Regions from separate parts of the Lawsonibacter sp. JLR.KK007 genome, predicted to be linked through region 1. Evidence: predicted binding sites of a transcription regulator. Region 1 holds the regulator's gene; the other holds the start of a gene.
The links. Region 1 encodes LexA, which represses DNA repair genes until DNA is damaged. Its sites were predicted from a motif close to CNAACANNTGTTNG; they were not measured.
Positions count from the first base shown of each region.

Region 2: a site for LexA is predicted at 1,488-1,501, ahead of dinB (DNA polymerase IV). Genes of this name have one in related genera too.

Region 1 is NZ_JAYWSY010000002.1:498,572-503,266, reverse strand. Features, by position in the region: gene mltG (endolytic transglycosylase MltG) at 3-1,193, shown strand; gene VV088_RS12280 (peptidase U32 family protein) at 1,249-2,463, shown strand; gene lexA (transcriptional repressor LexA) at 2,503-3,120, opposite strand; gene VV088_RS12270 (NUDIX hydrolase) at 3,266-3,886, opposite strand; gene VV088_RS12265 (DUF975 family protein) at 3,899-4,695, opposite strand, start outside.
Region 2 is NZ_JAYWSY010000001.1:1,135,905-1,140,599, reverse strand. Features, by position in the region: gene VV088_RS06370 (inorganic phosphate transporter) at 1-59, opposite strand, end outside; gene dinB (DNA polymerase IV) at 200-1,435, opposite strand; gene VV088_RS06360 (SPL family radical SAM protein) at 1,558-2,442, shown strand; gene VV088_RS06355 (AraC family transcriptional regulator) at 2,719-3,150, opposite strand; gene VV088_RS06350 (6-phosphofructokinase) at 3,283-4,524, opposite strand.

The DNA.
Region 1 (4,695 bases):
CTATGCCTCAGGATTATTACGACCCCAGGGACCGGTACGAGGAGCGGGACGCCTACGCCCCGTCCCAGCGGGAGCGCAGCGGCGCCTCCCGCAGCCGCGACCGGGAGTATGATGCTCCCCGCCGCCCGAAAAAGAAGAAGCGCCGTTCCGCCGCCCGGACCGCGTGCCTGGTGCTGCTGTACGTGGCGGCGGTGATCGGCTCATCCGTCCTTCTGGCCTGCATCGGCTGGACGGCTGCCGGCGACGTGCTGGCCCTGAACAAGCCGGAGAAGACGATCATCTTCACCGTCACGGCGGACGAGGACTTTGACAGCGTGACCAGCCGGCTGAAGGAGGAGGGGATGATTGAGTATGAGTTCCTCTTCAAGCTGTTCGCCTCCATCACCCACAAGAAGGACGCCATCGCGGCCGGAAGCTACACGCTGAATACGGATATGGACTACCGGGCCCTGCTGGCCGGTATGAGCGCCACCTCCGCCAACCGGGCAGAGGTGACGGTGGTGATCCCGGAGGGCTACAATATCGACCAGATCTTCGCCCTGTTGGAGGAGAAGGGGGTCTCCACCGTGGAGAAGCTGCGGGAGGCCGCAGCCACCCATGACTACGCCTTCTCCTTCCTCCAGGAGATTCCTCTGGGGGACTACAAGCGCCTGGAGGGCTACCTGATGCCCGCCACCTACGATTTCTACACCAACCACGACCCCGTCTATGCCATCAACAAGCTACTGGTCCACTTCGACAGCCAGGTGCGGGATGATTTCCGGGGGAAGGTGGCGGAGAGCGATTACACGCTGCGGGAGATTTTGACCATCGCCTCCCTCATCGAGCGGGAGACGACCGGCAACGACCGGACGGATATCTCCGCCGTGATCCACAACCGCCTGAAGAATCCGGACAGCGGCACCCAGGGCTACCTCCAGATCGACGCCACCCTGTTCTATATCAACGGCGGCAAGGAGCCCACCGAGGCGGACAAGTCCATCGACTCCCCATACAACACCTATATGTACAAGGGTCTGCCCCCCACCCCCATCGCCAATCCGGGCATGGAGTCCATTGTGGCCGCCATGAACCCCTCCGACAGTAAGGCCTTCTACTACGCCCTGGGCGATGACAACACCCACCACTTCTTCCGGACCTACGACCAGCAGCAAACGTTTATTAACAGCCAGGAACGGTACAAAAGCAGTTAAAAGCGGAAAGCGTCCACCGGCCATGTCCGGTGGACGCTTGTTGAGGAGAGATACTATGAACAGGATCGAGCTGCTCGCTCCGGCGGGCGATATGGAGCGCCTGCAGATGGCGGCGGCCTATGGGGCGGACGCCGTCTATCTGGCGGGGAACACCTTTGGGATGCGCTCGTTTGCCGGGAACTTTTCCCCAGAGGAGCTGAAAACGGCGGTGGCGCTGTGCCGCAGCCGGGGGGTGCGGGTCCATGTCACCTGCAACACCATGCCCCGGAACGATGAGACCGCCCGGCTGCCCCAGTGGCTGGAGTACCTGGAGGAGTTGGGGGTGGATGCGGTGATCCTGGCGGACGTGGGGGTGCTGGCCCTGGCCAAGCGTCACGCCCCCCATGTCCAGTGCCACATCTCCACCCAGGCCAGCATTGTCAACTACCAGTCCGCCCGGGCCTGGCACGATCTGGGGGCCAGCCGGGTGATCCTGGCCCGGGAGCTGTCCCTGGATGAGATCCGGGAGATCCGCGCCAAAACGCCCCCCGAGCTGGAGATCGAGGTCTTCGCCCACGGGGCCATGTGCGTCAGCTACTCGGGGCGGTGTCTGCTGTCCAACTACATGACGGGCCGGGACTCCAACCGGGGGGCCTGCGCCCAGCCCTGCCGCTACCAGTACGCCCTGATGGAGGAGAAGCGTCCCGGGGAGTATTTTCCCGTATATGAGGAGAATGGGGAAACTTACATCATGAACTCCCGGGACATGTGTATGATCGATCACGTGGCCGAGCTGATGGAGGCCGGAGTGGACTCCCTGAAGCTGGAGGGGCGGGCCAAATCGGCCTACTACGCCGCCATTGTCACCGGGGCCTACCGCCACGCCATCGACGCGGCGGCGGCTGGGGCGCCCCTGGACCCGGTCTGGCGGGACGAGGTGGAGCACATCAGCCACCGGCACTACTCCACCGGCTTCTTCTACGGCCCGCCGGGGCAGTTTACCGAAAACGCCCGGTACGTCCGGGACTGGCAGATTGTGGCCAAGGTGACGTCCTGCGACGGGGAGGGCAATGCCATTCTCACCTTGAACAACAAATTTTCAGTGGGCGATGAGCTGGAGCTGGTAGGGCCTGACGTCCGGCCCCAGGCCCTGACCGTGGAGGCCCTGTGGGACGGGGACGGCCTCCCCCTGGAGGAGGTCCGCCGCCCCCAGATGGTCTTTTGCATGAAGCTGCCCTGTCAGGTTCCGCCTCTGTCCCTGCTGAGAAGAAAGGCGGACCTGTCTCCCTGAACATGAAACGCGCGCCCCATATGGGGCGCGCGTTTTGGTTCAGTACCGCCGTACCACGGCCACCACCCTGCCGATGATCTCGGCGTAGGTGCCGTCGATGGGTTCGTAGTCCGGGTTTTCCGGGAGCAGCCAGACCTGGCCGTCCCTGCGCTGGTAGGTCTTAACGGTGGCCTCGTCCTCAAAAAGGGCCACCACGATCTCGCCGTTGCGGGCCTCCTGCTGGCGGTGGACTACCACCAGATCGCCGGGCAGGATGCCGGCGTTGAGCATGGACTCCCCCCGGACCTTCAAGGCGAAGTGCTCGCCGGACAGGCCCTGGGTGTCAAAGGTGAGGTAGTCCTCCACGCACTCCTGGGCCAGGATGGGGGAGCCGGCGGCCACATTGCCCACGATGGGCACCTGGTTGGCGCGGGGATCGGTCTCCTCCGGGACCAGGCCCACGGAGACGCCGGGCAGAGAGATGGCCCTGGTCTTGCCCTCCGCCTTGATGATGACGCCGGCCTCCTCCAGCCCCTTCATGTGAAAGTGGACGGTGGAGGGGGATTTTAAGCTCACAGCGGCTCCGATCTCCCGCACGGAGGGGGGGTAGCCGTGTTCGTTGGTGAAGGAGAGGATAAAATCGTAGATCTCCTGCTGCTTCCGGGTCAATTTGGCCATAATAACGGCTCCTTTCGGTTGGGGCGTCCCCCATTGAAGACCATAAAGAGGATAATGTGATTATAGCACAAATTTTCCGGCCTGTCAAACAAATGTTTCATAGAATTTTGGACAAACAACACTCCATCGCGGAGCATTCCGGCCGTCAGTCCAGCAGCGTGGTCCAGTGTTCGGCGTGGTGGGCCTCGAAGCACAGCCGGATCTGTTCCTCGGTGGTTTTTCCGGTGGCCAGAGGAGGCAGCTCGTCCAGGGAAAAGTAGCGGCTGTCCAGCGTTTCCAGGTTGGGCTGGAAGGAGCCGCCGGTCCGGTCGCACAGCACCAGTACCTTGCAGACTCCATAGGGACTCATAGGCCGGTTGCGCCTGTGCTGGTCCTGGAGGGCGATCACCCGCCTGACCGTGACGTCCAGTCCGGCCTCCTCCTTGACCTCCTTCACGGCGTTCTCCCCCACGGTGATATCCACATCCGACCACCCTCCGGGGAGGGCCCAGAGGCCGTCGCTCTCCTGGACCAGGAGGATCTTCTCCCCCTGGAAGACGGCGGCCCTGGTATCCAGCTTGGGAGTCTGGTAGCCGGACTCGCCGCAGAACAGGTCCTTCACCTCCTCCAGGGGGAGGCCGGTGTGCTGTGCCATAATTTCCGCAGAAATCTCCCGGATGCGTGCGTAACGCTCCAGGTCGAATTTGTCATGGCCGTATTCCAGTCCGGCCTGGGCCAGGGCCTGAAGCTCCACCGCCCAGTCCAGCCACTGCGGTCTCGATTCCATAGGCGTTCCTCCTTACAGCGGCGGCATATCGGGCTGGTCCATCGCGTCGGAGGCGGCCAGGAGCCGGGCGTCGTAAAAGCCGGCCCGGGCGGTCTCCCGGTAGGGAATCAGCCACAGAGACACCGGGACCGTCACCAGGGTGCTTAAAATGACCACGGGCGCGGAGTAGATGAGGTCGATGGCCTGGTTCAGCAGGGCGTCGTCCAGGAACAGGTTGGTGGTGAGCAGTCCGGCCTGGCTGAGGAAGAGGAGGATGACGCCCTTGGACAGCACGAAGTTGATGGCTTCCCAGCCCAGGAAGGAGAACTCCAGCTTGAACAGCTCCCACTTCCAGCCCCGCATCAGAGAGGAGCTGCGAAAGATGGGGGCGGTGGGGCCGTCGTCCGGGCGGTCGGCCAGCAGGTAAGGGGCCAGGGCAAAGCGCAGGTTGAAGAAGATGATGGTGGCGATCAGCCCCACGGCCAGGATCAGGAGGCTCAGCATTCCGATCCCGGACCCGGCGTCCATCAGGAGCAGAAAAAATACCGGGATAGATAGGACAAAGGCCACCACAAAGTACCAGCCCAGCACCCGGACGTAGATGCCCAGCTCCATCAGGATGACCCGTCCGGCGACGGAAAAGCCCTGCATCAGGGAGTTGACGTCAGGGTCCAGCTGGCGGTAGGTCCACAGCGCCCACAAGCACAGGCCAAAGCGCACCACGGTGGTGTAAAAGGTGAGCAGCAGCTGGAAGAAGAGGCTGAGGTCAAAGACCAGCCCCGCTCCTCCGCTGGGGACAGGGATGAGGCTGACCAGCCAGGACACGCCGG
Region 2 (4,695 bases), on a different contig from region 1:
TCAAACAGAGAAAAATTCCCACTTAACTGACCTAAAAAATCCAAAAAAGACAGGGGCATGGACAACACCTCCATACCCCAGATTATGCGGCTGGATTCCTACTTCATGCTTTCTTTTTGAACAGCAACGAAAGCACCATGCCCGCAAGGATTGGCGGCGTTGAGAAAATGAAATTTTTTTACAAAAAAGGAAGCCGTCATCACATTCCTCCACCCGGCGGCGGGGCGTGACGCTCCTGCTTGGGGTCGCGGGGCGCGGATGCGGGAGCAATAGCTCCGGCGCCGTACTTAGCCCGGATCACGTCCATGGCTTCCTCTAACCGCTCTAGACGCTGGCGCTTTTTGTCCCGGTCAGCGGAGAAGAGGTCCAGTTGGGTACCGGCCGCCTCGGCAGGGAGCAAATAAATGGCGGTCACAGTAAGCGCCCGGACCGGGTTAGCCATATTCCAGCAGCAATCCGCCAGTTCCATGGCGGACTGTGTCAGTTCCCGGGCCAGATCGGTAGGCGGGTCCAGCCGCATCTGGCGGCTGATGTCACGGAATTCGGGGCTTCGAATGGCAAGGGATATTCCTTGACACATCATGCCGTGCTTGCGAAGGCGGACAGCTACCTGGTCGGCCAGCTGGGAGACGCCCGCCTTAACCTCGTCCCGGCCTTGCAGATTTTTGGGAAAGGTATAGCCGTTGCCTATCGACTTGGGAGGGGTATACTGTCCGGCAGGGGCAACGGGGGAGTGGTCCGCTCCGCTGGCAAAGTCGTGGAGCTGAGCGCCGTTTTTGCCTAAAAGGGAGAACAGCTGCTCCCGGTCGAAGGTAGCCAGATCACCGATGGTATGGATGCCAAATTTTTGAAAGGTCTGAGCGGCTGCCCGGCCCACGTAGAGCAGATCGGTGACTGGCAGGGGCCAGACCATGCTTTGGAACGTTTCCCGGGTGATAACGGTGGTGGCGTCCGGCTTTTTGTAGTCGCTGCCCAGCTTGGCAAACACCTTGTTGAAGGATACCCCTACTGAGATGGTCAGTCCGAAGCGGCTGCGGACCTCGTCCCGGAGGTGGTCGGCCAGAGCTTTGGCGTCCCCGCCAAAAAGATGGAGGGTGCCGGTGACATCCAGCCAGCTCTCGTCAATACCGAAGGGTTCCACCAGGTCGGTGTAGTCATGGTAAAGCGAATTCACTTTACGGGAAAGTTCCCGATACAGCCCGTGATGGGCGGGGAGAAGGACCAGGTCGGGACACTTTCGTTTGGCCTGCCAGATGGTCTCTGCCGTCTTCACCTGAAAGGCTTTGGCGGGCTCGTTTTTCGCCAGAATAATGCCGTGGCGGCTGGCCGGGTCGCCGCATACCGCCACCGGTTTGTGGCGCAGCTCCGGGTGGGACAGCAGCTCTACCGAGGCGTAAAAGCTATTCAGATCGCAGTGAAAAATAACCCGGTCCACCGTCCGCACCTCCTGTTGGCGAGGTTATTATACACCGTCCCATTTGAGAAGTCAAACTTTTGTTCTAATTTTCCTTGACAAATTTTGTGGCGGATGGTAAGATGAGGAAGAGGTGAGGCAGTATGGACTATGTCCCCGCCAAGCATCTGCTCCACCGGAGCAAATCCACGGAGTGGTTCGGCACCGACCACACCATGAACCTGTACCGTGGCTGCTGTCACGGCTGTCTGTACTGCGACAGCCGCAGCTCCTGCTACCAGAATCCGGATTTTGACCGGGTGACGGCCAAGGCAGACGCTCTGCGCATCCTCCGGGACGACCTGGCCCGAAAGGCGAAGCCCGCTTTTATCACCATGGGTTCCATGAGCGACCCTTACAACCCCTTTGAACGGGAGCTTCAGCTTACCCGCCACGCCTTGGAGCTGATCGACGCCTACCAGTGCGGGGTGGCGGCGGCCACCAAAAGCGACCTGATTACGCGGGATATCGACCTGTACCAGCTGATTCAGGAGCACTCTCCTGTGATCTGCAAGCTGACCATCACTACCACGGATGACACTTTGGCCGCCAAGCTGGAACCTCATGCGCCGCCGCCCAGTCAGCGGCTGGAGGCGCTGGAGAAGCTGTCCAGGGCAGGGGTGTTTGCCGGGGTTCTGCTGATGCCGGTACTGCCCTTTGTGGAGGATTCTTCGAAAAATGTCCTCTCTGTGGTGGATCGTGCCGCCCAGGCGGGGGCGCGGTTCGTCTATGCCGCCTTCGGCGTCACCATGCGGGATGGCCAGCGGGATTTTTTCCTCAACGGCCTGGACCGAGCCTTTCCGGGGATGGGGGAGAGGTACCGCAAGCGCTACGGCTCCCGTTACTACTGCTCCAGCCCCAGTGCCAAGGAGCTGTGGGCGCTGTTCTCCGCCCGGTGCCGGGAGCTGGGCCTGCTCTATGAGATGAAACACATCATCTCCGCCGCCACCCGGAGCTATGAGGACCGGCAGCTGAGTTTTTTTGATTGAGGTTTTTGGGAGCGCAAAAAAGCCTCCTTTTGAAAGGAGGTGCCCCAGTGCGCACACTGGGGCGGAGGATTGCATTTTGGCGAAGCCAAAATATGCGAAGCAAACGAGGGGTCGGGGACTTTTGTGGGGCGGAAACTTTGATTACTCCGTATGTTTTGCTTCGCAAAACGCAATCCTCAGTCAGCTTCGCTGACAGCTCCTTTCCAAAGGAGCCATTTGCCGCTGCGGCGGGACGATAAGGAGCTGCTTTCTTCCAGTGCCGGCAGCTGAGCTTTTTTAACGAATGATTGGAACACAAAACTCACATAAATGCTCCGCGATTTTTTGGGAAGAATAGCGTTCAATGATCGGTTTTGTATTGTCTATGGACAAGGTGAGCTGCCCAATATTTTGCCAGAAGGATGATACGCCCTGTTGTGTATGCTGAACTTCAAAGACAGCGTATGTTCCGTCGTCGATGCTGCGGGTGGGCAGGGGAATGACCGCATGCACAGGGATGATCAGGCCGACATCATATCTTAATTGTTCTGCCGGTGTGATAGTCGGGTCATCCAGCGGAATACCTAATATGGTGCTTTTCTCGTGAAGCAGGCCGTGCTGCGCTAAAAAGGCCTTCAAATTCTCCATTAGCTGACGATTTTCGGGTCCGTATGCCCCAGTGCGGCGCATATAAGCTATGGTAATGCTCTGAAATGTCTCGATTTTCAAAATGAATTGCCTCCAAATTATATTTAATTTTCTGGCCAGATAAGTTGATAATACAGGCAATTAAAATGAATTTCAAGCGTTTTTTTAACAAAACAGGCCCGCCCCAATGGGGCGGGCCTTCGCTTGAAAAAATTACTTGGCCAGAACCTTTTTCAGGCGGGCGAAGCGGGGCAGAGCGTTCTCGGTGGGGGCCTTGGCGTCGCCCTGGATGAGGGGCAGGGCGTAGTCGATGAAGGCCTGGGTGACGCCGTTCTGATCGGCGTTGATCCACTCCAGGGGGACCTTCTTCTCGAAGTTGGCCACCTCGGACAGGTTGAACAGCTTGGTCTGGCAGACGTACTTGCCGCCCTCGCGGGAGCACTCGAAGCCCACCATCTTGTCGGTCTCGCCGGCCACGGCGGCCTCCACGGCGGTCTTTCCGGCCAGGAAGGACTCGTCAATGTCGGTGCGGGAGGCAACGTGCGCGCCGCAGCGCTGGAGCAGGGACAGCTCGATGCCACGGACCTTGGCGCCGGTGCGCTCCTTGACCACGTTGGCCAGCAGAGCGGCCAGACCGCCCAGCTGGGCGTGACCGAAGCCGTCGGTAGCGGAGGTCTTGGCCTCGGAGACGAAAGTGCCGTCGGCATAGTGGATGCCCTCGGAGACGGCTACAATACAGTTGCCGTTGGCCTTATAGATGCGGTCCACATCGGCCAGGAACTTATCCATATCGAAATCCACCTCGGGGAGGTAGACCAGGTCGGGGGCGCAGCCCACCACTCCGGCCAGAGCGGCGGCGCCCGCCAGCCAGCCGGCGTGACGGCCCATGATCTCGATGACGGTCACCATGCCGGTGTCATACACCCGGGCGTCCTTGTACACCTCGGCGCAGGAGGTGGCGATATACTTGGCGGCGGAAGCGAAGCCGGGGCAGTGGTCGGTGCCGAACAGGTCGTTGTCGATGGTCTTGGGCACGCCCATGATGCGGCACTCATAGCCCACCTTCTGCATATACTTGGAAATCTTGTTGCAGGTGTCCATGGAGTCGTTGCCGCCGTTGTAGAAGAAGTAGCGCACGTCGTACTTTTTGAAAATCTCAAGGATGCGCTTGTAGTCGGTGTCGTCGGCGTCGGGGTCGGCGATCTTGTAGCGGCAGGAGCCCAGCTCGGAGGAGGGGGTATTGAGCAGCAGCTCCAGCTCCTTGGCGTCCTCCTGGCCCATGTCGTACAGCTTGTCGTTGAGCACGCCCTTGATGCCGTGGGCCGCACCGTAGACGGCGGTGATGTCGGGACAGTCCAGAGCGGTGCGGATGACGCCGTAGGCGCTGGCGTTGATGACGGAAGTGGGGCCGCCGGACTGACCGATAATCAGGGCGCCCTTTAATGTGTTGCTCATGTTGATTACCTCCAAATTCAAAATATCCTTTGTGGAATGGGTAATATTTTTAGCAGGGATATTATAGCAAAAACTTCTCCCTTTGTAAACGGGGAGAATAGCCTACCTTGTCTTGCATTTTAGCGCTGATAATGGTAAAATCAGAGTGGAAACAGGCAATGAAAAAGAAGA